Regions from separate parts of the Collimonas sp. GW821-FHT02H07 genome, predicted to be linked through region 1. Evidence: predicted binding sites of a transcription regulator. Region 1 holds the regulator's gene; each other region holds the start of a gene.
The links. The regulator sigma-54, encoded in region 1, starts transcription at its own class of promoters, with help from an activator protein. The targets are predictions, from matches to a motif close to TGGCANGNAANCTGCTTT.
Positions count from the first base shown of each region.

Region 2: AC07V8_RS14740 (pilin) is a predicted target of sigma-54. The motif match lies at 3,592-3,609, and genes of this name have one in related genera.
Region 3: urtA (urea ABC transporter substrate-binding protein) is a predicted target of sigma-54. The motif match lies at 6,588-6,605, and genes of this name have one in related genera.
Region 4: AC07V8_RS03145 (collagen-like triple helix repeat-containing protein) is a predicted target of sigma-54. The motif match lies at 5,504-5,521, and genes of this name have one in related genera.

Region 1 covers NZ_JBWKVC010000007.1:91,671-99,306, forward strand. Annotated here, with positions in the region: gene AC07V8_RS12865 (DUF4197 domain-containing protein) at 1-315, shown strand, start outside; gene hpf (ribosome hibernation-promoting factor, HPF/YfiA family) at 444-794, opposite strand; gene AC07V8_RS12875 (RNA polymerase factor sigma-54) at 964-2,442, opposite strand; gene lptB (LPS export ABC transporter ATP-binding protein) at 2,553-3,299, opposite strand; gene lptA (lipopolysaccharide transport periplasmic protein LptA) at 3,296-3,838, opposite strand; gene lptC (LPS export ABC transporter periplasmic protein LptC) at 3,894-4,499, opposite strand; gene AC07V8_RS12895 (KdsC family phosphatase) at 4,496-5,008, opposite strand; gene AC07V8_RS12900 (KpsF/GutQ family sugar-phosphate isomerase) at 5,128-6,159, opposite strand; gene AC07V8_RS12905 (monovalent cation:proton antiporter family protein) at 6,299-7,636, shown strand, end outside.
Region 2 covers NZ_JBWKVC010000008.1:223,810-231,445, forward strand. Annotated here, with positions in the region: gene sucD (succinate--CoA ligase subunit alpha) at 1-746, shown strand, start outside; gene AC07V8_RS14725 (Stp1/IreP family PP2C-type Ser/Thr phosphatase) at 988-1,752, shown strand; gene AC07V8_RS14730 (FHA domain-containing protein) at 1,977-2,579, shown strand; gene AC07V8_RS14735 (pilin) at 2,951-3,433, shown strand; gene AC07V8_RS14740 (pilin) at 3,658-4,140, shown strand; gene AC07V8_RS14745 (hypothetical protein) at 4,389-4,688, shown strand; gene AC07V8_RS14750 (O-linked N-acetylglucosamine transferase, SPINDLY family protein) at 4,862-6,820, shown strand; gene AC07V8_RS14755 (hypothetical protein) at 6,864-7,487, opposite strand; gene AC07V8_RS14760 (aromatic ring-hydroxylating oxygenase subunit alpha) at 7,477-7,636, opposite strand, start outside.
Region 3 covers NZ_JBWKVC010000013.1:131,640-139,275, reverse strand. Annotated here, with positions in the region: gene AC07V8_RS19645 (urease accessory protein UreD) at 1-237, opposite strand, end outside; gene urtE (urea ABC transporter ATP-binding subunit UrtE) at 244-942, opposite strand; gene urtD (urea ABC transporter ATP-binding protein UrtD) at 949-1,839, opposite strand; gene urtC (urea ABC transporter permease subunit UrtC) at 1,836-3,011, opposite strand; gene urtB (urea ABC transporter permease subunit UrtB) at 3,008-4,612, opposite strand; gene urtA (urea ABC transporter substrate-binding protein) at 5,213-6,466, opposite strand; gene AC07V8_RS19615 (calcium:cation antiporter) at 6,913-7,636, opposite strand, start outside.
Region 4 covers NZ_JBWKVC010000001.1:735,416-743,051, reverse strand. Annotated here, with positions in the region: partial or broken gene AC07V8_RS03165 (transposase) at 1-250, shown strand, start outside; gene AC07V8_RS03160 (GlxA family transcriptional regulator) at 569-1,591, shown strand; gene AC07V8_RS03155 (sensor domain-containing diguanylate cyclase) at 1,621-3,186, shown strand; gene AC07V8_RS03150 (hypothetical protein) at 3,198-3,392, opposite strand; gene AC07V8_RS03145 (collagen-like triple helix repeat-containing protein) at 3,677-5,248, opposite strand; gene AC07V8_RS03140 (peptidoglycan DD-metalloendopeptidase family protein) at 5,930-6,700, shown strand; gene AC07V8_RS03135 (DUF3443 domain-containing protein) at 6,782-7,636, opposite strand, start outside.

The sequences.
Region 1 (7,636 bases):
CTGACCGGCGGCGACACCTCGGTGACCGATTTTTTCAAGCAAAAGACGTCGGCGCAACTGGGCCAGAAATTCCTGCCCATCGTCAAAGGCGTGACCGACCGCAACGGCTTGTCGGCCCAATATAACGCGGTCATGGGGCAGGTCGGCAAGACCGGCATGGTGCCGGCGCAGCAGTCGACGGTGGAAGGTTATGTCACGCAACGTGCACTGGACGGCCTGTACACCATCATCGGTGAAGAAGAGAAAGCGATACGCCAGGATCCGGTCGGCGCCGGCAGCGCGATCATCGGCAAGGTGTTCGGCGCTCTCAAATAGGCGCGATGCAAAAAATAATACGATTTACTTGTAAAACGGTCTGAAAATAACAAAGGGCGCATTAACTGCGCCCTTGTTCTTTCTATCGGCGCCAGCTAGTCAGCTGCAGCGCCCGGATTGGCGGCCGTTCAGGTCGTGGCGGGGAGCTCTTCCGGCAGATGCTTGATCGCATCGTGCTGGTGATCCTGCATCTTGTCCTTGTACTTGATGACCTGGCGATCGAGCTTGTCGATCAGCGTATCAATGGCGGCATAAAGATCGTGGGCAATGCTTTCGGCATGCAGATCTTTTCCCTTTACGCGCAGCGTGATGTCCGCTTTCTGGCGCTTTTCTTTTTCAGTGAGTTTGTCGACGCTCAAGATCACGTTGATATCGATGACCTGGTCGAAGTGGCGTTTGATACGCTCTAGTTTGCTTTGTACATATTCGCGAATGGCAGGGGTTACTTCGAGGTGATGCCCACTGATGGTGAAGTTCATACAGCGCTCCTATCAAGAATATTGCTGGCGGTTCTGAACAGACTGCGTTGAATCTTTAGGCGAACAATCTACAAGAGACTGGGACTGTTCTGGCAAGAGTCGCTAAATAACAAACAGCCGTAATGTCCGAACATAGCAAGGGTAAGCTTAACAATCAAACCAGAAAAAACTACAAGGCCTTGCGCAGATTAACAGACGGAATTTTTAGTGCTTCGCGATATTTTGCGACGGTGCGGCGGGCGACCACCATACCTTGTTCCGCAAGCATGTCGGCAATCTTGCTGTCAGAGAAAGGGTTTCTTGAATCTTCCGCTCCTATGAGTTGCTTAATGAGTGCCCTGATTGCTGTTGAGGAAGCCTCTCCACCTGCCTCAGTAGCAACATGGCTGCCGAAGAAATACTTCAGTTCAAACATCCCGTGGGGAGTGAGCATGTATTTCTGAGTGGTCACACGTGAAATAGTACTCTCGTGTAGACCCAGTGTATCAGCTATTTCGCGCAACACAAGCGGCCGCATGGCGACCGCGCCGTGGGAAAAGAAGTTCCGCTGGCGTTCGACGATCGCTTGTGCAACGCGCAAAATGGTGTCGAAACGCTGCCGCATATTCTTGATCAGCCACTTGGCTTCCTGCAGCTGCGAAGTGAGTGCGCCATCGCCCTTGCTCTGCTTCAGGATGTTGGCATACAGGACATTCACCCGGAGTCTTGGCATGACGTCATTGTTCAGCATCACCTGCCAGCCTTGCTTGCTGCGCCTGACGATCACGTCCGGCACCACATAGTCGGAAGCGTTGGCGGCGAACGGCGCGCCGGGGTGGGGATTGCACTGCTTGATGACAGCTTGCGCTTCGCGCAGGTCCTCGTCGTCGCAATCCAGGGCTTTCTTGATTTTATTGAAATCGCGCTGCGCAAACAGCGCCAGGTGATCTTGCACAATCGCCAATGCCAGGCGGCGGGTGACGAATGGCACTTTGACAAACCGCTTGATCTGCAAGGCCAGGCATTCCGGCGCGTTGCGCGCGCCGACGCCGGCCGGGTCGAAGCTCTGCACCATTTTCAGCGCCATCGACAATTCTTCGACGGCGATCTCCAGCTCGGCCGGCAGGCGCTCCAGGATTTCTTCCAGCGACTCTTCCAGGTAGCCGTTGTCGTCCAGCGCATCGATCATCAGCTCGACCAGCGCGCGGTCGCGCAAGTCGTGCATGGCTTCGCGCATCTGCTGCAGCAGATGTTCGCGCAGCGTCGTTTCATGCGCCTCCAGCTGCGGCCGCGCATCTTCATCGTCCGAGGTTTTCGCGCTGCGCGAGATGTCGTCGAAACTCCATTCGCTGTCGGCATTGTCGGTACTGCTTTCAGCCGCCGGCGCTTCGGCGCTGGCTTCGCTCTCGGTCGGCGAGCTGCTGACTTCGCTGTCGCCGGCCGGCGCCTCCATGGTCGACGCAGTGCCGCTGATGGCGCCGTCCGCCAGCAGCCGCACCGAATTATCAAGCGGATCGTCGACCCGCTCCAGCATCGGGTTGTCAGACAGGATCTGTTCCAGTTCCTGATGCAACTCAAGCGTGGAAAGCTGCAGCAGACGGATCGACTGCTGCAGCTGAGGAGTCAGCGCAAGATGTTGAGAGGTGCGTAGCTGGAGTGATTGTTTCATGGCTTCCGTGCGGACAATTCACTTCTGTTATTTGTTGTACGGAGTTTAAGAGCCGCACTGGCGCGGCGGATTAATCTGTATGCAATTACTTCATTCCCGCATCAGCGAAACTACATGCGGAAATGCTCGCCCAGATAGACCCGCCGCACCGACTCGTCGGCGATGATGTCGTCCGGACTGCCGCTGGCCAGCACGCTGCCCTGATTGATGATGTAGGCGCGGTCGCAGATGCCCAGCGTTTCGCGCACATTGTGATCGGTGATCAGCACGCCGATGCCGCGTTCCTTGAGAAAGCGGACGATGCGCTGGATCTCGATCACGGCGATCGGATCGATCCCGGCGAACGGTTCATCCAGCAGCACGAAGCGCGGATTGGTGGCGAGCGCGCGGGCGATCTCGACGCGCCGCCGTTCGCCGCCCGAGAGCGACAGGGCCTGGCTCTCGCGCAGTTTTTCAATCTGCAGCTCGTGCAGCAGCTTGTGCAGCTGTTCATCGATCTCGGCCTTGCCGAGCGCCTTGCCGTTGGGACGCTGCAGTTCCAGCACGGCGCGGATATTGTCTTCCACCGTCAGCTTGCGGAATACCGATGCTTCCTGCGGCAGGTAGGACAGGCCCAGCACCGCGCGGCGATGGATAGGCAGGCGCGAAATATCGACGCCGTCCAGATCGATCTCGCCGCCGTCCGAAGGCACCAGGCCGACAATCATGTAGAACGAAGTGGTCTTGCCGGCGCCGTTCGGACCCAGCAAGCCGACCACTTCGCCGCAGCGCACTTCGAGCGAGACGTCATGCACCACCTGGCGCGCGCCATAGCTTTTTTGCAGGCCCCTGGCGATCAGCGTGCTAGGGGCGCTCATGGCGCCGCCTTTGGCCGTGGCTGGATGACGGCGCGGATGCGGCCGGCGCCAGGCTGGCTGACGCCGTTGACGGTGTTGTTGACGGAATAGAATTCAGTGCGGCTGTCGTAGGAAATGAACTCGCCGTTCACTTCGTCGGTCGGCTTGTCGCCTTGCAGGCGGCGCATCTGCGCCTTGGAAAACAGCTTGGTGATTTCAGTCTTGCCGTCGTATTCGATGCGTTCGGCGTGGCCGTCGATCCACAGGTCCGGGCCGCCATCGCGCTTTTGCTTGAAAGTGGCCAGCTTGCCCGGGGCCGCATACAAGGTGGCGAACTGATAGCCGGATGGATCGGTGGTCACCACCACGCGGTCGGCTTTCATGATCAGCGTGCCGCGGGTCAGGACCACATTGCCGGTAGCGACGTTGACCTGCTTGACGTCGTCATAGGTGAGGGTGTCGGAGTCGATCAGGGTCGGCTTCTCGGAATCGGCTTTTTCCGCGCGAGCGACGCCGATGGCGCCAAGCAGCAGCAGAGAGAGAAAAAATATTCGTTTCATGAAAAATCCTGGGTAATGGATAGAGGCCTACACATAAATTGTCTTGCTGATCCGCTTACTTTGCTGCCGCACGCGGCGTGTTGCGCAGGACGCCGTGCACCTTGCTGAACAGCTTCAGTTCGCGTGTGGAATTATTGAAATGCATGCCGGTGCCGTTCAAGGTCGACAGTCCCAGGGTGATTTCCACAGGCTTGTCGGATTCCATGATGTCGTCGTCGGGCAACAGCAGCAGATATTCGGATTTCAGATGGAAATTGTCGGCCAGCGGCGTCTTTGGCCGGTCGGCGTTGACATTCTCGTACAGATGCACCTTGCTGTTGTTGTCTTCAATCATGGCGCGGTTGGCGACCAGGTTCATCGGCGGCTTTTCCTTGTCCAGGCTGTGGATCACCGGCTTTTGCACATCGAAGGAATCGTTGACCGGATTGTGGGTCAGCAGGTCGCCCGAAATGTTGTAGCGCGGCTGGCCGTTCGGCGCCATCTGCACATAGTTGAAATGCTCGACATAGTAATCCGGCTGGGTGCGCGCCGGCTTCGGCAGCAGGTCTTCGGTATTCTTGTGCATGACCTGCAGCAGCCAGAAGCTGCCCAAGGCCAGCAGGATGAACAATACCAGCAGCAGCATGAAGCGAAAGCGGTAAGTGGTGCGGAGATTTTTCATGCCTGAGTCGCGCCTGGCTGGTTGCTGCGCAGATAGGCCGCCAGCGTGGCGTCATAGGTATTCTGCACTTGCATGATCAGGTCGCAGATTTCGCGCGCGGCGCCGTGGCCGCCGCTGGCCTGCGTCACGTAATGCACGCGTGAACGGACATCGCGATGGCCGTTCGGCACGCTGACTGCAAAACCGGCCTGCGACAGGATAGGCAGGTCGATTACATCGTCGCCGATGAAGCCGCAATCGGCGGCGCTCAGCTGCAGCTGTTCCAGCAGCTTGATGAACGCCGCGTACTTGTCGTGCACGCCTTGCTGCACGTGGGCGATGCCGAGATCGCCGGCGCGGCGGCTGACGATGGCCGACTGCCGTGCGCTGATGATGGCGGTAGCGACGCCGCTTTGCTGCAATTGCTTGATGCCGTGGCCGTCCAGCGCATTGAAGCGCTTGAGCTGTTCGCCGTCGGCGCCGTACAGCAGGCCGCCGTCGGTCAGGATGCCGTCGACATCGAAAATCATCAGGCGCACCCGCGCAGCGCGTGCTCTCACGTCAGCGCTCAGTGTAGCGACGCCTGGCGTATCGACGCCTGATACATCTGCAGTCGTGTCGGCGCCGCTGCGCCCCATGGCGGCCGTCATCAGATCACCTTGGCGCGGGTCAGGTCATGGATATGCAGTGCGCCGACCAGCTTGCCGCTGGCGTCGGTCACCAGCAGCTGGTTGATGCGGTACTGTTCCATCATCTGCACCGCGTCGACCGCCAGCTGATCGGCGCTGATGGTGCGCGGATTGGCGTGCATGACATCGGCAATCGTGAGCTTGGTGAAATCCTGCACCTGCTCGATCAGGCGGCGCAGGTCGCCGTCGGTAAACACGCCCACTGCATGGAAATTCTCATCCACCACTGCTGTCATGGCGATGCCCTTGCGCGTGATTTCCAGCAGCGCCAGCGAGAGCGAGACATCCGCCGTCACCGCCGGAATCGCCTCGCCGCTGCGCATGACGTCGCGTACATGGGTCAGCAGGCGCCGTCCCAGTGCGCCGCCCGGATGCGAGCGGGCGAAGTCTTCTTCGCGGAAGCCGCGCGCGTCCAGCAGCGCCACCGCCAGGGCGTCGCCCATGGCCAGGGTGGCGGTGGTGCTGGCGGTCGGCGCCAGGTTCAGAGGACAGGCTTCCTGGGCCACCGCCACGTCCAGGTGCACATTGGCGAGTTGCGCCAGCGCCGACTCCGGCTTGCCGGTCATGGCGATCAGGGTGGCGCCCATGCGCTTGATGATGGGGACGATCGCCATCAGCTCGGCGGTTTCGCCGGAATTGGAGATGGCGATGAAGGCATCGTGTTCGGTCACCATGCCAAGGTCGCCATGGGCCGCTTCGGCCGGATGGATGAACAGGGCAGGCGTGCCGGTGGACGACAGCGTGGCAGCGATCTTGCGCGCGATATGGCCGGATTTTCCTATGCCGGAGACCACCACCCGGCCGCTGCAGCCGAGCAGCAAGGCGATCGCCTTGGCGAAAGGATCATCGGGGGAGTCGGAAATCCGGTTTTTCAATGCAATGATGGCATCGGCTTCGATTTGCAGGGTGTTGCGGGCAAGTTCCAGCGCACGTCCGGCATCGAAGGCTGCGGACAAGGTTTTGGGCGAATTTGGGGCATCGGGTAGAGTCATCCCGAAAGTATAAACGAAATCCCAAAGCAAAAAACTTGCCAGTCTAGATCCGCTTCAATTAATCTGTGTTCAGCCTATCCGCATTTGGCGTTGCTGCAACATAATGTTGGTATCGAGTTAATCTAATTTTTAGGCGCGCATGCTTTCCGGACTTGAACTGACAATTTTGCTGCTGGGCTCGGCGGTATTGGGCGTGGTGGCGTTCCGTAGTTTCCACCTGCCGCCCATGCTGGGCTATCTGGTGGTGGGAATCCTGATCGGCCCGCATGCGCTCGGTTTTGCCGAAGACAACGCTACCACCCACGCCTTGGCGGAATTCGGCGTGGTGTTCCTGATGTTTTCGATCGGCCTCGAATTTTCCCTGCCGAAACTGACGGCGATGCGCCATATCGTGTTCGGCCTCGGCATGGCGCAGGTGCTGCTGACCATAGCCGCCACCATGCTGTTCAGCTGGATGATGGCGCTAATCCTGCCGCAATACGCCAATATCAGCTGGCAGGCGGCGTTCGCTCTGGGCGGCGCGCTGACCATGTCGTCCACTGCCATCGTCTCCAAACTGCTGACGGAAAGAATGGAACTGGAGAGCGAACATGGGCGCCGCATCATCGGCATCCTGCTGTTCCAGGACCTGGCGCTGGTGCCCCTGCTGATCGTGGTGCCGGCGCTGGCCGAGCACAGCGGCAACCTGCTGGCGACGCTGGCCTGGGCCAGCGGCAAGGCGCTACTGGTGCTGGCCTTGCTGCTGTTTTTCGGCCAGAAACTGATGCGGCGCTGGTTCCAGATCGTGGTGCGGCGCCGCTCGCAGGAACTGTTCATGCTGAACCTGCTGCTGATCACCCTGGCCGCCGCCTGGATTACCGAGCGCGCCGGGCTGTCGCTGGCGCTGGGCGCTTTCATCGCCGGCATGCTGATCTCGGAAACCGAATACAAGCACCAGGTGGAAGAAGACATCAAGTCCTTCCGCGACGTGTTGCTGGGCCTGTTCTTCATCACCATCGGCATGCTGCTCAACCTGCGCCTGGTGTTCGAGCACTGGTGGCTGGTATTGCTGTTGCTGATCGGTCCGGTGTTCCTCAAGTTCGCCCTGATCGCCGGCCTCGCCAAGATCTTCCGCTCCTCCACCGGAGTGGCCCTGCGCACCGGGCTGGCGCTGGCGCAGGCCGGTGAATTCGGCTTCGTGCTGCTGAACCAGGCTGGCGGCCTGCGGCTGGTCGATCCCTTGCTGGTGCAGCTGATCCTGGCGTCGATGGTGCTGTCGATGCTGGCTGCGCCTTTCATCCTGGCCAAGTCCGACGCCATCGTCATGAAGCTGTCGGCCAATGAATGGATGATGCAGTCGCTGGCGCTGACGCAGATCGCCACCCGCACCATGTCGACCAAGAAGCATGTGATCATCGCCGGCTTCGGCCGCAGCGGCCAGAGCCTGGCCAAGCTGCTGGAAGAAGAGGGCATCGGCTACCACGCCCTCGATCTCGAC
Region 2 (7,636 bases), on a different contig from region 1:
AAGCCGGTGAAGATTTCGAAGGCATCCCGATTTTCGCTAACGTTTCCGAAGCCAAGGCCGCCACCGGCGCCAACGTTTCAGTGATCTACGTGCCGCCAGCAGGCGCGGCAGCAGCGATCTGGGAAGCCGTCGAAGCTGAACTCGACCTGGCCATCTGCATCACCGAAGGCATCCCGGTCCGCGACATGCTGGCCTTGAAAGACCGCATGGCAAAAGCCGGCAGCAAGACTTTGCTGCTGGGCCCTAACTGCCCAGGCCTGATCACGCCGGACGAAATCAAGATCGGCATCATGCCGGGCCACATCCACAAGAAGGGCCGCATCGGCGTGGTGTCGCGTTCCGGCACCCTGACTTATGAAGCAGTCGGTCAATTGACCGCACTGGGCCTGGGCCAGTCGTCGGCAGTCGGCATCGGCGGCGATCCGATCAACGGCTTGAAGCACATCGACATCATGAAGATGTTCAACGACGATCCTGAAACCGATGCCGTCATCATGATCGGCGAAATCGGCGGTCCGGACGAAGCGAATGCCGCTTACTGGATCAAGGACAACATGAAGAAGCCGGTGGTCAGCTTTATCGCAGGCGTTACCGCTCCTCCAGGCAAGCGCATGGGCCACGCCGGCGCGCTGATCTCGGGCGGCGCCGACACGGCGCAAGCCAAGCTGGACATCATGGAAGCGTGTGGCATCACCGTGACCAAGAATCCATCGGAAATGGCGCGTCTGCTGAAGGCGATGCTGTAATCGTCGCATAGCAAAACGGACGGCCGGCGCAGCATCAGCCGGCCAGACAGGAAAGGGAGCTTCGGCTCCCTTTTTTATTGTGGTGCACAATTCCGTCCGCAGTGGGGATGCGGCATCCTGAAGTCGGCATCTGGAGAGACTGCAATATGTCTTGCCGTCCCCGGCAGAACCAAGGAAAATGCTTGTAATCTGGCAACCGCCTAATCTGTATCACCTTTATTCACCGAACATGTCTCGACATATGCCGCTTGAGTTTGCCGCCAAAACGGATATTGGTATGGTGCGAGTACAAAACGAAGACACCGTCGTCGTCGATGCCGGCTTGCAGCTGGCGATCCTGGCCGACGGCATGGGCGGCTACAACGCCGGTGAAGTCGCCAGCAGCATCGCCACCGTCGCCATCCAGGAAGAAATCGAAAGTCAGCTGCAGGAGTATCGCCGCCTGCAAAAACCGGAAGAAGAACTGCCGACCCGTCTGTGGCTGATGCAGGCCGTGCGCCAAGCCAACAGCACCATCATCAACGCCGCCCGCCGCGAGCCGGAATACCGCGGCATGGGCACCACCCTGGTGGTGGCCTGGTTCCAGCCCGAAGGCCAGGTCAGCATCGCCCACGTCGGCGATTCGCGCGCCTACCGCATCCGCGACGGCTTGCTGGAACAGTTGACGCGCGACCATTCCCTGCTGCAGGAACAGATCGACGCCGGCCTGATTCGTGCTGAAGACGCGCAATTTGCGCTCAACCGCAATATCGTCACGCGCGCCGTCGGCATCGACTACCAGCTGGTGGTGGAAGTCCACCAGCACGACATACAGGCCGGCGACCTGTATCTGCTCTGTTCCGATGGTCTGTCGGACCGCATCGGCGACGGCGATATCAGCAATATCATCAGCGACGCCCAGGGCGACCTCAAGATGGCATGCACCATGCTTATCAATGCTGCCAACAAGTCCGGGGGGCAGGACAATGTGTCGGTGATACTGATCAGGGTGGCGCAGAATGAATAGGTGCCGTTGTTAAATTGCCAGCGCAGGCCGCGGGCGGTGCAACAGCCCGGGCCGCAACATAAATCCCGGATTTTGAGTACGATTGCCCCAAAACAACATTAAACTGGGGTGTGTGAAGACATGTACGGCCCGATGTGTGAATTGCGAGAGCAGCGCCAGCACCAATAGCCGCCAGGATATTGTTTTAATCAACTTACAGATAGCGTTTCCCAAGAGAGATAGGAATGGCGAAGATCATCCTGACCAAAGGCGGCACCGTAATACAAGAGATGACGCTCACCAAAGAGCGCACCACCATCGGCCGCCGCGCCCACAATGACCTGGTCATCGACAACCTCGCCATCAGCGGCGAGCATGCGGTCATCATCACTATCTACAACGACTCGTTTCTGGAAGACCTCAACAGCACCAACGGCACCCAGGTCAATGGCCATCCGGTCACCAAGCATTTCCTGCAGCACAATGATGTGATCCAGATGGCAAGGTACAAGCTGCTATACCAGGTGGATACGGATGAAGAGATCAAGGACAACCGGCCCAAGATGTTCCCGGTGCCGCGGCCGGATGCCACTATTACTGTGCTGGATGGGCCTAGTGTCGGCAAGGAGATGTTGCTGACCAAGGTGCTGACGACTATTGGCCGTCCTGGCATCCAGGTGGCGATTGTGACGCGCCGGCCGCATGGCTATGAGCTGACGCATGTTGAAGGGCAGACTTATACCCGTGTCAACGATACGCCCTTGAGTTCAGGGACGCGGGCGCTGAAGGATGAGGATGTGATTGATATCGCCGGCACCTTGATGAAGTTTTCCTGGAAGGCCGTTTAATCGGCTTCGATGAGCGCTCAGCAGTTTTGCCTGAATGACTCTTGATACCGGATCTCCACGCTGGCAGGTATTTCGTACGATGTACAGGGTTTAGATTGAATACCAATACCCTTTCCCCCGCAACGTAATGACACTAAAAGGGCCTTGCTTGCCGCGCAAGATAGGTAAGCAAGCTCATCTTTCGGATCAGGTCGGAAAAGACGATTTTGCGTAGTTTCTTTGTGACAAACTTTGTCAGCGCGTTATCGAAAATCTGCCAAATTTCCTCACTTTCCCCAAAGAAAATCGTGAAATCCTAGGATTCGCAACTGGCACAGACATTGCTCTATCTCTTGCGTAGTGACCCCCCTTTTTATTAACAGGAGAAACAAATGAAATCGATGAAAATGATGCAACGCGTTCAGCGCGGTTTTACTTTGATTGAATTGATGATCGTTGTGGCGATTATTGGTATTTTGGCAGCGATTGCTTTGCCGGCCTATCAGGATTACATTGCACGAGCCCAAATGTCTGAAGCAATGGTTCTTGCTGACGGTCTGAAAACTGCAGTTTCAGAATCATTTTCACAGGACGGCAATTGTCCTTCGAATGCTGCTGCGGCAGTTAGTGGGATTGCAGCTGCTGCAAATATTACAGGTAAGTATGTACTGTCGGTAACAACTGCTGGCACAGGGTCAGCAGCGGGTGGTTGTACGATTGCGGCTAAGATGCAAGCGAGTGGTGTATCCACAGGCATCGTAAGCAAAACTTTGACTTTGACTATGTCAACTGCTGCTACTGCTGGAACGATGAACTGGGCATGTACTTCTGACGCTCTGCAAAAATATGTACCTAAAGCTTGCGTTGGAGCCTAATTGTATTAAATGTTTGATTGAGCAGTCTAGGGTATAGAAAATATACCCCTGCAGGAAACACTTCTCATGCTGGTACAGATGAGAAGTGTTTTTTTTTGCCTGCAATAATAGTTCCCAGATATTTCTTAAAGCGAGTGCGCTGACATACGTCGTTTAGCTGGAGCAAATATTGCATTGTCAAAGCTAGCTCTCGAAATTGTGTGACTCTTGCAGAGGGATATAAGATGAAACAAACAAAAGCGTTGCGAAGCAGTGACCACGGATTTACATTAATTGAGTTGATGATCGTGACGGCCATCATTGGTATTTTGGCGGCGATAGCAATCCCTGCCTATCAGGATAGCATTGCACGCGCCCAGATCAGCGAGGGCCTGGAGCTCGCTGCGGGCCTGAAAGTTCCAATTGGAACTGCGTTTGCTCAAGACGGTACATGCCCGACAAATGGCACTAATGGCATTCCAGCTTCAACCTCAATTCGTGGTAAATATGTGGAGTCTGTCACTACTGGCGGTGTTTCGAGCGCAAGCGGTGGCTGTACAATTACTGTCGTGATGAACGTCACGTCCACCTCGAATAGCATCCATGGTGCAAATTTGGTTTTGACGATGGGAACCACCCCTAATTCAGGAACTTCAGGAAGCATGAGTTGGACATGTATTTCGTCTGCACCACAAAAAGTCGTTCCGCTAGTGTGCTCAGGTACTTAAATATTGACCGAGTAACTAAATCATCTGTGTAAGTAATAATATAGTTGGAATTTTGTTCAATAACCTAACAAGCATCGACATAAGCTAGCGAGAGCAGCAAGTGCGGTTTGAAGTTTATAGTCGTAAAGAGACGGTTTAGATATTTTGCAAGAATAACGCTGATGGATCGAATCAAGATTAGATTTATTTTTCGCTCTTGCTAACAAGGACTACCTACGTATTGATGCAATTTTTTGTGGGGTAACGAGATGTGGTTTAGCTGGTTAAATGCGCGTGAAGAAAAGCAGTTTGGACAATCACTTGCCGCTACCTTAATGGAGAGGCTTGTTTTTGAGGAATTGGCTCACAATAACCGTTTAATGGGGAAGAAACACGATGCGATGTTACACAATATGATGCAACAGATAACCAGCTTCAAACTTGGCCGAAAGATGAATGCTTATAAAAAAGCTCAAGTTGGTAATGCATTCAAATGGACATTGAAAGATAAGGGATATGATCCTGAATATGTGGACCAATTGACCAATTGGCTCATGTTGAAAATGTAGAATTATCGAGGTGGCCCTTGCCCGCAAGGGTACGGATAATAGTGATATGCAGTAATTTCTATAAAACTCATGCGAAAACGCTCGCGAATAGCGTGCACAATCTGATTGTGCTTTTTCCTCCCGTCTGATGCGCCAGAAACCATGGTTCGTACTCTCCTAATAGTCTGCTGTATATGTTCAAACCTTTTAAGAATCTATTTTTTTCATCAGAAAAGAAGTCTTCGAAAATCGTTGCTGCCGCTTCTGTTAATCCTGACCAAGACCTGGCGAACATCGTAACAGAGCCTAGCACACACATAAAACGCGGCAACGCCTTGCTGTCCAATGGAGATTTGTCGAATGCAGAAATGTGTTATCGGCGAGCGTTGGCGGTTGACCCGTCTCATGTAACGCCATACATCGCGCTTGGATATGTGCTAATCGAACAGCAGCGCTTTGATGAAGCCAACCAGATACTCAAACAGGCTGTGTTGCTCGACCCGCAAAAGGCCGATGGTTTCTACATGCTGGGGACAATTGCGAAAGACCAGGGCGATACAGAAAGCGCCATTGAAAACTTCAATAGGGCGCTAACAGTCAAGCCTGATTTTGAAGTGGTGTACATCGATTTATGTCTCCTGTTATTTCAGAAGAGTCAAATCGAGGCAGCCAAGCAGCTGATGAACAGAGGCATCGCGATCTATCCAGAGAATGCTGATTTTCACTATTATCTGGGAAACCTGCATTCGTTGGAAAGCAATCATGAAGCAGCCGTCGCCAGCTATACAACTGCTCTGGCCATACAGCCGACATACCCTGAAGTACTAGGCAATCTGGGAGACATACTCAAGAGCCAAGGACGCCTGGATGAAGCAATAGCGAGTTTCCGCGCCAGTCTTGCCCTCAGGCCCGATTATGCACTGGCCTTCAGCAGCATGCTGCTGGCGATGCAGTATCACGGGGCATATACGCCCGCAGAGGTATTCGCCGAGCATCTGCGTTTTGCACATCTATATGAGTCGCCCTTGAAGCCGCATTGGCCTCGACATGGCAATTTGCGCGATCCGCAGCGGCGCCTCAAAATCGGCTATGTATCAGGAGATTTCCGCGATCATTCGGTGGCATTCTTTATCGAGCCTGTGCTGGGAACCCATGACAAATCGCAGTTTGAAATTTTTGCCTACTATAACTACGTGGTGCATGACCATGTCACCGAGCGGCTGCAAGCCAACGTCGAACATTGGCTGCCTTGCGCCGGCATGACCGATGTCCAGCTGGCTGAACGCATCATGGCCGACGGCATTGATATCCTGGTCGACCTGTCCGGCCATACCGGCTTCAATCGCCTGCTGACATTTGCGCGCAAGCCGGCGCCGCTGCAGATGACCTGGCTCGGCTATCAGGCCACCACCGGACTGACGGCGATGGACTATCGCATCACCGACGCGTCGATGGATCCGCCCGGGAAGACCGAGCAGTTTCATACTGAAACGCTGTTGCGGATCCCGGCTTCCGCCCAGTTCCAGCGCACCGCCGACAGCCCGCCGGTCAATCCGCTGCCGGCATTGAGTTCCAGCCAGTTCACGCTGGCCTGCCTGAACAATCTGGCGAAGGTCAACCAGGACGTGATACGCGTCTGGTCGCGCATCTTGACGGCACTGCCGCACGCCAAGCTGATGCTGGGGAACGCGAACGGTGCGGAAACGCGACAGCGTCTGCTTGCCATGTTTGCGCAAGAGCATATCGGCGGGGAACGCTTGATCCTGCTGCAGAAAGTGTCTTTGCTGGAATATCTCAAGCTGCACCACCAAATCGATCTGGCGCTGGATACTTTCCCCTACAACGGCGGCACCAGTACCTTGCACTCCTTGAGCATGGGAGTGCCGATCATCGCGCTGGCAGGGGATACCCCGGTATCGCGCGCCGGTGTCTCGATCCTGACTGGCGCCGGCTTGTCAGAGTTCGCGGCGAACAGCGAAGACGAATACGTATCTAAAGCCATCGAAGCCTCCCGCGATCTGCCGAAACTGGATCAGATCAGGCAATCCCTGAGAGAGCGGGCGGCGCCGCTGTTCACTGCCGATCCGGAGCAGGTGACACGGCCGCTGGAGGCCGCTTACCGGACTGCCTGGAAAAAATGGTGCAATAGCTGATCGTATTTTCCATAGCGGAAAAATACGCCAAGCTATTGCGATATCACAGCTCGACAATATTGATCGGCGCATCAAACGCGCTATGCAGGAAGGTCTTGGCAGCGATATTCTTCGTGAATTTTCCCGCAGTGTCGATCACGCAGAATTTTCCGACTTCGACTGTATCACCGATGGTCACGCCCGAGCCGAGCGTGACGTTGCTGCCGATTTTGGCGCCGCGGCCAACCAGCACGCCGGCGTCAATCCATGTCGAATTACCCACCTTGCTGGCGCTGCCGATATTGGCGCCGCTGCCGATGACCGTATTGAAGCCGATCTGGACGCCGTGGCCGATGATGGCGCCGGTGCCGATCATGGCATTTTCGCCGACGCTGGCAGTGCCGGCGACGATGGCGCCGGCGCACACCAGCGCCGGCATGCAGAAGCCGCGCTCTTTCAGCTTCGCCATCAGTTCGAAGCGGCGCAGGTTCAGGAACTGGTCGTCGTAGGCCGCGAAAGCGCTGGCGTTTGCGCTTGTCAGTCCATCCAGCACGCTCAGGTCAAAGGCATACGCAGCATCCTGGCACAGCGGCACCGGGATCAACTCCGTCTCTGGTTCTGTTTCATGCCATGCAGCCAGCGCTGCATCCAGGGCGGTGCCGCTGCCTATCACGAATTTAGAGCGCAATTTTTCCCTCCATGACATCCAGGTACCAGCGTTCAATGGTGCCATTGGCAAATTCGTAGTCCCCCAGCCTGGCTGACGGCGCCTGTGGATGCAATTGCTTCTGTACGTTTTGCATGACGTCCATATCTTCGCGCAACACGCGTTCCGCC
Region 3 (7,636 bases), on a different contig from region 1:
CTCGTCGCCGCCGACCACGCCGCCGGGCGGATGGACGATGATGGCGTGGCAGATCGAAGGATGTTCGGGATACAGCGCTTTTTGCACGCGCAAGGGACCGTAATGGGCGCGCTCCAGCAGGCGCGTGGTGCCGTGGTCATCGCCAAAGCCCAGCGACAGCCAGGCCTGGCTGGCCTTGTTGTGAAAATGTTCAGCCGGCAGCGCATCCGGCAGCGTTGAAACAGTCAAATTATCCATGCGGAACTATACCGCCAAGTGTCGTTTCACGCTGTCGTCATCCATGGCTGCCTGGCTGCCGGCAGCCACCACCTCGCCGCGCGACAGCACCACGAAATTGTCTGCCAGGTCGCGCGCGAAATCGAAGTACTGCTCGCACAGCAGGATGCCGATGTTGCCGCGTTCGCGCAGCAGGCGGATCACGCGTCCGATGTCCTTGATGATGGAGGGCTGGATGCCTTCGGTCGGTTCGTCCAGGATGATCAGCTTGGGTTCCGCCAGCAGGGCGCGGGCAATCGCCAGCTGTTGCTGCTGGCCGCCGGAGAGGTCGCCGCCGCGCCGCTGCAGCATTTCCTTCAGTACTGGGAACAGCTCATACACTTCTTCCTTGATCAGCAAGGCCTGCTTGCCGGATTTGGTGGCCATGCCCATCAGCAGGTTTTCTTCCACCGACAGGCGGGCGAATATTTCGCGCCCCTGCGGCACGTAGGCAATCCCCAGCGCGGCGCGCTGGTGCGGCTTCAGGCTGGTGATGTCGCGCCCTTCCAGCATGACCTTGCCGCTGGCGCTGGGCAGCACGCCCATCAGGCATTTCAGCAGGGTGGTCTTGCCGACGCCGTTGCGGCCGAGCAGGGCCAGGCACTTGCCTTTTTCCAGCGACAGCGAGATGCCGCGCAAGGTGTGCGAGGAGCCGTAGTACTGATTCAATTGGTCAACGTTTAACATTTTTACCTAGCGTCCAAGATAGACTTCGATTACCCGCTCGTCGGCCTGGACTTCCGACATCTTGCCTGCCGCCAGCACCGAGCCTTCATGCAGCACCGTGACCTTGCCCTCTTGCGCGATCTCGGCGACAAAGCCCATGTCGTGCTCGACCACCATGATCGAATGCTTGCCGCGCAATTCGTTGAGCAGTTCCGCCGTGCGCGCCGTTTCCGCATCCGACATGCCTGCCACCGGTTCGTCCAGCAGCAACAGCTGCGGCTCCTGCATCAGCAGCATGCCGATTTCCAGCCATTGCTTCTGCCCGTGCGAGAGCAGGCCGGCCAGCCGCCGTTCGTTGCCGTTGAGGCGGATCAGGCGCAGGCAGGCGTCGATCTTGTCGACCTGTTCCGAACTCAGGCGCGAAAACAAAGTGGTCTTGACGCGCTTATCCATCTTCATCGCCAGCTCCAGGTTCTCGAACACGGTGTGCTGTTCGAACACCGTCGGCCGCTGGAATTTGCGGCCGATGCCGGCGTGGGCGATGTCGTACTCGGTCAGCTTGGTCAGGTCGATGCTCTGGCCGAAGAAAGCAGTGCCAGCGCTGGGGCGGGTCTTGCCGGTGATGACATCCATCATGGTGGTCTTGCCGGCGCCGTTGGGACCGATGATGCAGCGCAGTTCGCCGACCGAGATATCCAGGTTGAGGTTGTTCAGGGCCTTGAAGCCGTCGAAGGACACCGTGATGTTTTCCAGGTAGAGGATGGCGCCGTGGGTGGTGTCGACGCCTTCCGGCTTGATCCGCGCATACGAGGTGCCGTAGTCGGCGTGGAGCGCGTTGTCGACCTTGTCCGATGGCTGCGCCGGGTCATAAATAGGGCTAATGCGCGGGCTGATGCGCGGGTTGATACCTTGATTCATGCCGCCTCCTTGCTGCCGCTGGTTTCAGCCTCAGGCTGACTTGCGGGTTTGCTTTTCAGTTTGCTTTTCAGATTCGCCGCCAGTCCCAGGATCCCTTGCGGCATGAACAGCGTCACCAGGATGAAGATCAGGCCCAGCGCATACAGCCACAGGTCAGGAAAGGCGCCGGTGAACCAGCTCTTCAGGCCGTTCACCGAGAAGGCGCCGATGATCGGACCCACCAGCGAGCCGCGGCCGCCGACTGCGGCCCAGATCACCATCTCGATCGAATTCGCCGGCGACATCTCGGAAGGATTGATGATGCCCACCTGCGGCACATACAAGGCGCCGGCGATGCCGCACAGTACCGCCGACAAGGTCCAGACAAACAGTTTGAACCAGAGCGGGTTGTAGCCGATGAACATCAGGCGCGATTCGGAATCGCGCACTGCTTGCAGCACCCGTCCCAGTTTCGAGGTCACGATCCAGCGGCACAATACCAGCGCGCCGAGCAGGAAGGCCAGCGTGATCAGGTACAGCACCGCCTTGGTCGACGGCGCCGTAATCGAGTAGCCAAGGATGCGCTTGAAATCGGTAAAGCCGTTGTTGCCGCCGAAGCCGGTATTGTTGCGGAAGAACAGCAGCATGAAAGCGAAGGTCATCGCCTGGGTAATAATTGAAAAGTAGACGCCCTTGATGCGCGAGCGGAAGGCGAAATAGCCGAACACGAAGGCCAGCAGGCCCGGCACCAGCACCACCAGCGCCATGCAATACCAGAAGTTGTCGGTCAGCGACCAGAACCAGGGGTAGGTCTTCCAGTCGAGGAACACCATGAAGTCCGGCAGGTTGCTTTGATAGACGCCATCGCGGCCGATGGCCCGCATCAGGTACATGCCGTGGGCATAGCCGCCCAGCGCAAAGAACACACCGTGGCCGAGCGAGAGGATGCCGGTATAGCCCCACACCAGGTCCAGCGCCAGCGCCGCCATCGCGTAGCACATGAACTTGCCGACCAGCGCCACCGTGTAGCTGGAGATGTGCAGCGCATGACCGGCCGGGAACGCCAGATTGAGAATCGGCAGCAGCGCCAGGATTACGCAGCAGACCACGATGCCGGTCCAGGCTGGACGCGAGAACAATGGCGTGCGCAGCGGCGTCTTCGCCATGGAGATTTGCATGGATGCGGATTTCATTCGACGCTCCTGCCTTTCAGCGCAAACAGGCCTTGCGGGCGTTTCTGGATGAAGACGATGATGAACACCAGGATCGCGATCTTGGCCAGCACCGCGCCCGCCATCGGCTCCAGGAATTTGTTGACTTCGCCCAGACCGAAGGCGGCGATGACGGTGCCGGCCAGCTGGCCGACGCCGCCCAGCACCACCACCATGAAGGAATCGACGATATAGCCTTGTCCGAGGTCGGGGCCGACATTGCCCAGCTGCGACAGGGCGACGCCGCCGAGGCCGGCGATGCCGCAGCCGAGGCCGAAGGTCATCATGTCGATCTTGCCGGTGGAGACGCCGACGCAGGCAGCCATGCGGCGGTTCTGCATGACCGCACGGACGAACAGGCCGAGCCGGGTCTTGTTCAGGATTAGCCACACCGCCAGCACCACGAACAGCGCAAAGAAGATGATCACGATGCGGTTATACGACAGCACCAGCGAGCCGAGCACCGTGACGCCGCCCGACATCCAGCCGGGGTTGGCGACTTCGACGTTCTGGGCGCCGAAGATCGAGCGCACGGTTTGCATCAGGATCAGGCTGATGCCCCAGGTGCAGAGCAGGGTTTCCAGCGGCCGGCCGTAGAGCCAGCGCAGCACCAGCCGTTCCAGCACGATGCCGACGGCGGCGGTGACGATGAAGGCGGCCGGCAGGGCGGCCAGCAGGTAGCCGTCCAGCGCCGCCGGAAAGTATTGGCGAAAGAGCAGCTGGCACATGTAGGTGGTGTAGGCGCCTATCATCAGCAGCTCGCCGTGCGCCATGTTGATGATGCCCATCAGGCCGAAGGTGATCGCCAGCCCCAGCGCGGCCAGCAGCAGCACGCTGCCGAGCGAGATGCCGTAGAACACCTTGCCGATGAAATCGACCGTGGCCAGGTGGCGGTCCAGCACGCCGAGGGTGCGCACGGCTTCGATGCGGACGGCGGGATCGGCTTCGATGTAGCTGCCGTCGGGATTCTTGTTGAGCAGGTTTTGCAGGGCCGGGCGGATGTTGGCGTTGGTGCTGCCAGCCAGCGTCTGCACTGCGGCTTTGCGGGTGGCGGCGTCGGGCGAGTGGAGGTTGGCGGTGGCGATGACCTGTTGCAGGATGTCCTGGATCTCGGGGTCGCTCTCTTTATGGAGTGCTGTGCTGATCAGCGGGATCTGGGCTGGATCGGCGGTTTTCATGAGGTCGGTGGCGGCGGCGATGCGCAGCTTGCGGTTGGGCGAGAACAGCTTCAGCCCCGAGAGGGCGCCTTCGACCACGCCGCGCAGGCGGTTGTTGACGCTGATGCCGTCGGCGTCGTCCGGGGTGGGCAGGGTCTGGCCGGTGGCGGGGTTGAATGCCTTGGTATCGTCGACGATGAGGACGGTGCCGTCGGGCCGGACGTAGAGGGCGTCGGTGTTGAGGGCATTGAGGATCCTGAGGGCGTCGTCATTGGCCAGTGCGGCGATCTGGTTGACGGCGGCGATGCGGGCGTCGGGGTCGTCGCCAGCCAGCGGCTTGAGCAGCGCGGGGTCGATCGCAGCCTGCGCCAGCAAAGCATGCAGGCAGAGCGCACTGGCAATAAGGATTCTCTTTGAAATTTTCATCAGTCTTTTTTATCGCCACCTGAAAAACAGTATTAGCGCCACCTCGAAAGTAGTTTTAAAACCACCTCCAAAGCAGTTAAATGGGGTCAGAGTTTTTTTTCGCGGCTTTTGCGAAAATTACTCTGACCCCATTTAACGGGCTACGGAGTACATTCGGCAACATGCGAAGAACGGTCAGTGGGTGCTAAAACGGTTACTACTCCGTGGAAGCTAGCCGGGGGTAGCCCGGCAGCTACTTACTTTCTTTTGCTTCGCCAAAAGAAAGTAAGCAAAGAAAAGGCGACCGCACAGCCGTTGCCCGCCTTCGGCGGGTCCCCAAATCCGGCGCGTGTCGGCCGGGTGGGGGACAAACTCGCCTTCGGCTCAAACATGTCCCCCACAATTCCCGGCTGACACGCGCCGGATTTGGCAACGTCAGCATGCGGGGTACTTCAAAAGCAACAGCAACGGCAACCCCAACGTCAAAAGCAACCCCACGGAGTTAAATGGGGTCGGAGTTTTTTTACGGCAGCCTTATCGCCGTAAATTACTCTGACCCCACACACGGACCACAGAGTACATACAGTCGCCTCGCCTTCAAAATCCCAACCTTGCCAACCATCAGAGCTTCTGCTTCCCCTCATTCCCCGGAATATAAGGACTCCAAGGCTGCGCGCGGATCGTGGTTTTGGTTTTGTTGACTACGTTGAACTGTCCGTCTGCCTTGATCTCGCCGATCATCACCGGTTTGTGCAGGTGATGGTTGGTGGCGTCCATTTCCAGTTCATAGCCGGACGGGGCTTTGAATTTCTGGCCGGACATGGCGGCGATGACTTTGTCGGTGTCGGTGGATTTGGCTTTTTCTACGGCTTGTTTCCACATGTAGATGCCGACATAGGTCGCTTCCATCGGGTCGTTGGTGACGACGGTGGCGGCGTTCGGCAGGTTCTTGGCTAATGCGTAGGCTTTCCATTTCTTGATGAAGGCCGTATTCACCGGATTCTTGACCGATTCAAAATAGTTCCAGGCCGCCAGGTGGCCGACCAGCGGCTTGGCGTCGACGCCGCGCAATTCTTCCTCACCCACCGAGAACGCCACTACCGGCACGTCGGTGGCTTTCAGGCCGGCGTTGCCCAGTTCTTTGTAGAACGGCACGTTGGAGTCGCCGTTGATGGTGGAGATCACCGCGGTCTTGCCGCCGGCGGAGAATTTCTTGATGTTGGCGACGATGGTCTGGTAATCGGAATGGCCGAACGGGGTGTACACCTCGTCGATGTCGCTATCCTTGACGCCCTTGCTGTGCAGGAAGGCGCGCAGGATCTTGTTGGTGGTGCGCGGATAGACGTAGTCGGTGCCCAGCAGCACGAAGCGTCGGGCAGCCCCGCCTTCTTTCGACATCAGGTATTCGGTGGCAGGGATCGCTTGCTGGTTAGGCGCGGCGCCGGTGTAGAACACGTTTTTCTCCAGCTCTTCACCTTCATATTGCACCGGATAGAACAGCAGGCTGTTGAGTTCCTTGAACACCGGCAGCACCGATTTGCGCGATACCGAGGTCCAGCAGCCGAACACCACTGAAACCTTGTCCTGCGAAATCAGCTGCCGCGCCTTCTCGGCGAACAGCGGCCAGTTGGAAGCCGGGTCGACCACTACCGGTTCCAGTTTCTTGCCCAGCACGCCGCCATTGGCATTGATCTCGTCGATGGCCATCAAGGCCACGTCTTTCAACGAGGTCTCGGAAATCGCCATGGTGCCGGACAAGGAATGCAGGACGCCTACCTTGATCGTATCCGCGGCAAAGGCGGACGGTAGCCAGGAACTGGCGGCAAGGGCGAAAGCGCCGAGTGCGGTGGCTTTCAGAAGGGTGCGACGTGACATGATTTTTCTCTCCCTGTAGTGAACGACGAATAAGCATGAACCCGGAACAAAATCGAACAAGAAAGCAGCGAGCCCTATGGCAGCAGGCATGGAGCCGGAATGCGGGGACTACCACATGCCTATAGCAGAATGCATGCCAATGGCCTGGCAAGGCAGGTAGCGGGGATTTTTATACCCAGGCTTAAATTTGAGCGGGCCGGCGGGGCCGCAGGGAAAGGCTTTGCGCCCGGATTTGGTGAAAACGGTTTTTGCTGCGGAACAGGCGCACCAGCATGGTGCCAACAAAGAAACAGGCGCCCGGCTGGCGGCGGTGGCTGCAAATACGTACAGAAGTCAGGAGATTTGACAGGCGGGGAGAGGCGCGCCGTCAGGAGATTTCGGAAATCATGCTGGCGGAGTTGGCTCGCGCCAACCCCGCGATGGAAGTGCGGGGGATTTTGAGGCGATCAAGGCACAATCGTGGTGAACAGGTAGACCGCGAATATCACCAGGTGCACCGTGCCCTGCATCACCGTGGTGCGGCCGGTGCCGAGCGACAGGGTGGCGACGATCAGCGACAGCAGCAACAGCACGGTGGACTTGATATCCAGGCCAAGCGTCAATGTCCAGCCGGTGGCCAGCGAAACGATCGCCACCGCCGGAATGGTCAGGCCGATGCTGGCCAGCGCCGAACCCAGCGCCAGGTTGAGGCTGGTCTGCAGGCGATTGGCGCGCGCAGCCCGCACCGCAGCCAGTCCTTCCGGCAGCAGCACCACCGCGGCAATGATGATGCCGACCAGGGTCTTGGGCGCGCCGACGCTTGCCACCGCTGTCTCCAGGGCTGGCGCCAGCGATTTCGCCAACAGCACTACTGCGCCCAGGCAGACCAGCAGCAGCGCGCCGGCAGCGGTCGCTACCTTGGCTGACGGCGGCGCCGCGTGGACGTCTTCGTCGTTGACTGCTTCTTCCGGCAAAAAATAGTCGCGGTGGCGCACGGTCTGCACCAGCACGAAGGTGCCGTACAGTATCAGCGAGATGACGGCGATGAACGCCAGCTGGCTGGGGCTGTAGAACGGTCCGGCGGCGGTCGAGGTGTAATTCGGCAGCACCAGCGTCAGCACCGCAATTGCCGCCAGCGTCGCCAGCGAGGCGCTGACGCCCAGCAGGCCGAAACTTTGTTCCCGGTGGCGG
Region 4 (7,636 bases), on a different contig from region 1:
GAAGCAGGAGGAACTGGGCATGCCGTTGGCCGATGTGATCAAGCAAGCAGGAATCACGGAGCGCACCTTCCTTAACTGGAAGCGGCAATACGGAGGCCTGCCTGACTATCCGCAAGACTTGAAATGCCTGCAGGAAGAAAACGCCAAGCTGAAACAGATTGTGGCTGAACTGACGCTGGAAAACGCGCGTTTGCAAGATGTGCTGGAAGACAAGCGGAGTAAACACGAGCACTACAGCTCTTCCAGTTGAATGCCGCTTGGCAAGAATAGATGACCTGGAATAAACGATATAAATCGTAATATTATTTTTACTGAAATGTGAAAAAAACAGCTTCGAATGTCAAATAAATACTCGGAAGAAATTAACAATGGTGCACGCGGAAAATTTCGGCGGATTTATTTTGTTGCCATAGAAAATCATGTGTTAACGCGCCACAGAACTGACTAAATTTAACAATCATTTACTGGACAATATCCAGTTTTGTAGCAGAATGGGGAATAGTAATTTACCAATAAAAAATTGCGTTCCGGCAATGTACAACGGTAAATTGGCAGCAGGGAGAGTCTCATGGATATCGAGTGCGCAAAGACACTTGAAGTGATAGACAACGGCAGCTCAACCAGGCATATCGGGATCATCGTTTTTGAAGGCGTAGTGCTGGCTGACGTGGTTGGCGCAGCAGACGTCTTCGGCGTCGGCGACAAGCTGATTTCCACGGTCTTCCCCGGCACCACGCGCTATGCGGTGTCCGTCCTGTCCATTTCGGGCGGCATGATCATGTCATCGGCCTCGGTGCAGATCATGACTTCCGCGCTGGCGTCTTTCGACAAACATCATTTCGACACCTTGCTGATTGCCAGCGGCACCGGCAATTTCGACGCCTACCGGGATCCCGTCCTGATCACCTGGCTGCAGCAGATGCGCGGCAACGTGCGCCGCATCGCCGCGATCTGCACCGGCGTGTTCGTGATCGGCGCCGCCGGCTTCCTCAACAATCGCCGCGCCACCACCCATTGGGCGTTGCTGGACAAGCTGGCGCGCGAATTCCCGCTGATCAAAATCGACCGCGAAGCGCAGATCAGCGAAGACGACGGCATCTTCACGTCTTGCGATGTAGGCATGGCCACCGACCTGGCATTGCGCCTGCTGGAAAACGATCTGGGTCCCGCAGTTGCGCGGCGGGTGGCGCAAAGCCTGGTAGTCTGCCAGCGCCGCCGCGACACGCCGCCCGCCAACCAGGCGTCGCCTGCCAGCATGCCGATCAAGACCAGCAAGATCCAGCGCGCGTCATTATGGTTTGTGGAACATCTGGCGGAATCCATCAGCGTGGTCGACGCCGCCAACTTCGTATCCATGAGCGAGCGCAATTTCGTGCGCCAGTTCAAGCGCGAAACCGGACAGACGCCGCATGATTTCCTGCTCAACCTGCGGCTGGAAGCGGTGCGCCAGCAATTGACCGAGACCGATCTGCCGGTGGACAAGATAGCCAGGCGCTGCGGCCTGTTCAGCGGCGAGCACGTCGCCAAACTGTTCCGCAAGCACATGTGGACGTCTCCCACCGAATACCGCAAGGGCATAAGGCCAAACTGAGACCGTACGCACTTTTGCCTGGAGCACCGATGAACACGACCATCGCGATAACGGCCCGCCAAGTGCGCTTCAATCTCAAGCCCCTGCCTATCACTTTCCTGGCGACACTGTTCGTGGCGCTGGTATGCGTGTCGCTGATGACGGTGGAGGCATGGCGCAGCTGGAACGCGCGCATCGTCGAACTGCAGGAAACTGAAGTTGCCACGCGCAACCTGGCGCGCGCGCTGTCGGAACATGCCGACGACACGATCAAGCAGGCCGATACCGTACTGGTGGGCGTGGTTGAACGCCTTGAACTGGACGGCAGCAGCAGTGCATCGCTGGAGCGCCTGCATAAGCTGCTGATGCAGCATATTGGCGAACTGCCGCAGCTGAACGACCTCTCGATCTACGATGAAACCGGACTCTGGCTGGTCAACGCCCGCAGCGGCCCGATCCCGGTCGTCAACAATTCCGACCGCCAGTATTTCCGCCATCATCGCGACGATCTCGAGCGCGGCCCCTATATCGGGCCGCCAGTGCGCAGCCGCTCCACTGGCGCATGGATAGTGACCGTCTCGCGCCGCTACAACCACGCCGACGGCAGTTTTGCCGGCGTCGCCCTGGCCACCATCAACATCGGCTATTTCAAGAATTTTTACGACAGCTTCGATATCGGCCACGCCGGCTCGATCTTCCTCAGCCTGAATGACGGCACGATGCTGGTCAGGAGTCCCATGCAGGACAACGCGATCGGCAAGAACCTGGCCAACTATCCGATCTACCGCGACTACGCTTCCAAGAATGCTGGCGGCACCGCCGTCATGCGCTCGGGCCAGGATGGCGTGGAGCGGCTGATCGCCTATCGCCATCTGGATCGCTACCCGCTGTTTATCACCGTCGCCCGCTCCAAGGACGAAGTATTGGCTGACTGGCGCGCCGACACCTACCTGCATGTGCTGGGCGCTCTGCTGCTGACGCTAGCCCTGGGACTGCTCGGCTGGCGCCTGATCCATCAGATCCAGCTGCGCCTGGCGGCGGAGGCAGGCTTGCTGCAGGTCCAGGAATCGTTGCGCACCCTGAACCAGCACCTGGAACAGCTGGCGCTGCAAGACAGCTTGACCGGCCTCGCCAACCGCCGTCATTTCGACAGCACCTTGCGCGACGAATTCAGCCGCGCTGTGCGCAACGCGACTTCGCTGGCGCTGGTGATGATCGATGTCGACTACTTCAAGCAATACAACGATATCTATGGGCATCTGGCCGGCGATGAATGCCTGCGGCAAATCAGTGAAGTCGTGAAAGCCAGCAAGAACCGGCCGGGAGACCTGGCCGCGCGTTACGGCGGTGAAGAACTGGCAGTCTTGCTGCCGGATACCAATCTGGCGGGAGCAATTGCCGTAGCAGAAAAAATCCGCCTGGCGATTTACGATTTACAGGTTGACCATGCGTTCGGCCCGGTCGGCATGGTCACCATCAGCGCCGGCGTCGCGGCTTTCGTGCCCCTCAGGGATGACAACATTCCTTTTGAATTGATTCAGGCGGCAGACAAGGCAATGTATGCGGCGAAGGCGGCTGGACGCAATTGCGTGCGTTCCAGCGATGATTTGCGTTGAATCCTGGCGCCTCATATGCGGCCGCGGCGCCCTCTTTCATAGACCAGGGAACCCACTGCTATCAGGCGGTACAGCTCCTGCTCCGTGAGCTTGTAAGATAGCGCGGCGATCTCGCGCGCCAGCATGCCGATCAACAAATCATTTCCCGGCACCTGCGCCTGTGGGCTGGCACATGCGATCAAATCGACTATTTGTTCGGCTCTCATGATCACACCTCGGTAGTATTAATTGCTGAACTTTAACGTTTGCCTGAGCGGCTCTGTCCGCCGATGCCGGCGCGTCAGATTCAAAATAGGGCGCCGGTTGTTTGCGCGTTGCCGGGGAAACCGGCCATTGAATCAATGGTTCACGCAGGAGCCTGAGGCTGCAACAGACTTCGCTCTACTTTCAATACGGGAGCGTCGCCGCATTTCATCGCTGTTTCCGATCAGGCGCCGAGGCAAGGAAGGCTGGCCGATGGCCAGCGCCTCCCTGGATAAGCGCGGCAAGATTATTTCTTGCCTGCTCCTAACAAGCCGCTCAGCAAACCGGTCGCAGGCGCCTGGTTATCCGTGCCGCCGGCTGTGCCTTTTCCGCCGGTCAAGCCCGTCACCAGATTGACCACAGGCGCCAGGATGCCTCCTGCCGCGCCGCCCGCACCGCCGCTCGTACCGCCAGCGGCGCCGGTCAAGCCGCCTACCAGGCCTGTCACCGGCGCCAGAATGCCGCCAGCGCCACCACCGGCACCGCCGGCCGCACCGGTCACACTAGCCACCAGGCCGGTCACCGGAGCCAGGACATTCCCTGCCCCGCCGCCGGCGCCGCCAGCTGCGCCAGTCAAGCCACCCACCAAACCGGTCACTGGAGCAAGGATGTTGCCAGCACCACCACCAACACCAACACCACCGGTTTTACCGGTCAGACCGCCCACCAGGCCGGTAACCGGCGCCAGGATGCTGCCTGCCCCGCCGCCAGCGCCACCAGTTGCGCCACTCAAGCCACTCACCAGACCAGTAACCGGAGCAAGGATGCCGCCTGCCGAGCCGCCTGAACCGCCAGCGGCACCAGCCAAGCCACCCAGCACGCCAGTGATCGGCGCCAACGGGTTGCCGCCAGCCGCACCGCCTGCACCTCCCAGCCCGCCTATCACTCCTGCGGCTACGTTATCCAGGGGCTGCAACACGCCGCCGGTCTTGTTGCCCAGCAGAGGCTGGCCGGTGCCGACCAGGGCATTTGTACCGAGACCCGCCACGGTGCCGCCGAGATCGCTGACAACGCCGCCCGGGCTGCTGACGCCGGGAACTTTTGCACCGGTCAGAGTCTGGCCGATACCGTTGACGGTTCCGCCCAGCGCCACCAGCAGGCCGTTCACAGGCTGGTTCAGGCCGGTTGCGTTACCGACTGTCTGGGTCAAGGTTGTCACGGTACTGGTCAAGGGAACGATTGCCTGGCTGACGGTTTGCGTGACCTGCTGTACCGGTCCGGTAGTCAGCAGCGTCGTCACCGGCGCGCCCAGCCCTGAAACGGTCGCTCCCACCTGAGTCACCAGGTTGGCCACCGGAGTAGTTACGGCTGCCAGCGGCGCCAACGGCCCGGTTCCCAGCCCGGCAACCACTTGCCCGACGCCCTGCACCGCATTGCCCGCCTGGGTCACGACGCCGCCAGCGCTGCCGACAGTGGTGCCGAGCGCATTTGGATTGCTGCCGATCTGGCCCAGGCCATTGGCGATGCCGGCGCCCAGCGTGCCAACAATGCCGCTGCCGTTATCGACAACGGTTGCCAGGCCGCTCTTGGATTGAGACGAAAGCAATGGCACGTTGTTGATCGCAGTATTGGCAGCCCCGTCCAGAGCTACGCTAGCGTGAGATACCGCAGTGCCGACGTTGGTGAGAAAATTGCTCGAAGCACCGCCACCTGTGCCACCACCCCCGCCGCCTGTGCCACCACCCCCGCCGCCTGTGCCACCACCCCCGCCACCTGTGCCGCCACCCCCACCACCTGTGCCACCACCCCCGCCGCCTGTACCACCACCCCCGCCGCCTGTACCGCCGCCATCGCCGCCACCTGTGCCACTACCACCCATGCCACTGCCGCCGCCGTCAGTCCCGCTTCCCCCGCCGGCGCCGCCTCCCGCGCCAGCGCCGGTACCGGCAGCACCGGTTCCCTGAGTAGCTCCTGCCCCCGAGCCGAATGTTTTCCCGAGGTCGCCGCCACTTGAGCAGCCGGCCAACAAACTGGTCAACAACAATGAAGCTGCAACCAGGCTCGTTTTCTGCGATGTATTCATGATGTATTTCCCCTTTGTGAAAGTTCGAACCACATGTCCCTGCTTGTATATTTCGCAAAGAGCATGCCAGCGGGACAGGGGGGCGAATACGATCGATATTCCCATCAAAAAATCAGCACAAACACTTTAAAATCAAGTACATAGCTTCCCACTCCAAATTCGGAAAAATTTGAAAATAGCCGACAGGGCAAGGCTTGATACGTTACATGTAACGTAACGCCGGGCTTGACTCGGGTACAATTAATTATCTTTACAGCATTTAAATAACGGATTTTCCAAGCGCCTGGGCCCGGCCTTTCAGCGGACGCCCGACGCAACCTGCCCGGTATGCAGAATTGCGCTATCCTCGGCCGCTGGAAAAAACGGCAACAGCTTGCCGGACACGCAACTAGTTTCGTCAAACGAGGTCAGAGGATCGCGTCAGCCTGACGGCGCCGGCGTCTATCAATCCAGGTCAGATCTATCAGAGGAATAACATTGCTGGTCCAGAATACAGAGGCATACCGCCCACAACATCGCGGCACAAGTTCCAGCCTTCGGCACGCGCTTTCGCGGATTATTTCCCCCGCGCTGCCGCTGGCATTCCTGCTCGCGCTAAGCGCCTGCGGCACGCCATCCGGTCCGGCCCAGCCCAGCGGCCCCGGCTATTACACGGTACAAAAGGGCGACACGCTATCGAGCATTGCGCGCAAATTCAAGCGCAGCAATAGCGAAATCATCGCCTGGAACAAGCTTTCCGATCCGAATGACATCAAGGTCGACCAGGCCTTGCGCATAGCGCCGGATGGCGTTCGCGCCAGCGGCAATCCGGTTGCCGGCCGCACTCCCCGCCCGCGCAGCGATGACAGCGAAGACGTCGCGGCGGCGGCCCGCGAGCAAAAGGATGCAGTTGACTGGACCTGGCCGGCTGCCGGCCAATCCAGCCGCGGCACCGGCCAGGGAAGAAAGGGCATCGATATCGCCGGCCAGCTGGGGCAACCGGTGATGGCTGCCGCCGCCGGCAAGGTGACCTATGCCGGCAGCGGCATACGCGGCTACGGTAACCTGGTGATCATCAAGCACAGCAGCTACCTGCTGTCGGTGTATGCCCATAACAAAACCATCTTGGTCAAGGAAGGCCAGATGGTCGGCAAAGGCCAGACAATCGCTGAAATGGGGAAATCCGACAGCAATACGGTCAAGCTGTACTTCGAAATCCGCCGCCAGGGAAAAGCAGTGGATCCAACGCGCTATTTGCCTAGCCGCTGAAAGCCGGATTCATGCCGCGAAAAAAAAGGGGCGCATCACGCGCCCCTCTGCATTGAAACCAAGGCTTCCTGCTATTCAATATCAATAGGCAACAAAGGGGCCGACAGTGCCGGCGATGGTAACGCCTTCCAGCGCGGTATACACAGATTTGCCAAAGTAGAACGGCAATCCCCAATCGAAGTAGGAAGCGAAAGCCGGCCCGCCAGCCAGGTTGTTGAAGGCCGTGTTGTTCGGATTCGACTGGAACAGCGAATTGGCGTTTGCCACATTGAAGTTGACGATGCTGCTCAGGCCGTTGAGACCGGTATTCGTCGCGCTTCGGCTCAGCGTCGACAAGGGACAGTAAAAGCCGGTGTTGTTGCTGCAGGACGGGATGGTTGAATCGGCAAAGAACAAGCCGTTCGAGCCGCTGTCGAAGAAGCCCTGCATCACCTGCCCCTGGTAGAGCACGCTCAGGTTGCCTGAGCCGTTGAGCGTATAGATGCGGGCGCTGCCAAGTCCATTGTTTGATTGCGTACCGATGCCGAACACCAGCGATCCGGTGACGCCTGACGCGCCGCTGGCGCTGATGCTCGGCAACTGGACGATCGTACCGTTATTATCCTGAGCGAAAGAAGCCACCGGATTGCCCACTTGCTTGGCTAGCGGCAGCGTGGTCGCCGTGCAATTCACGCCCCCCGGACAGGAGTAGTACCAGCCTTCAAGCGCCTGGCCGGCACAGGCACTGCCGCAATCCTCGATGAATGTACTGAGGCCGATCACGCCGTTGGCATGGAAGGCAGCCACGGTATTTTCCGCCACCAGGCTGCCGGAACAGCCGTTGGGCACCGAGGTGAAGGCGCTGTCGCCGATGACGTGCACTGAAATGTTGCTGGCGACTTCGCCTGCCATACGCAGGTCGGCCTGCCGCACCGAACCCCAGCTGTAACCGTCGGC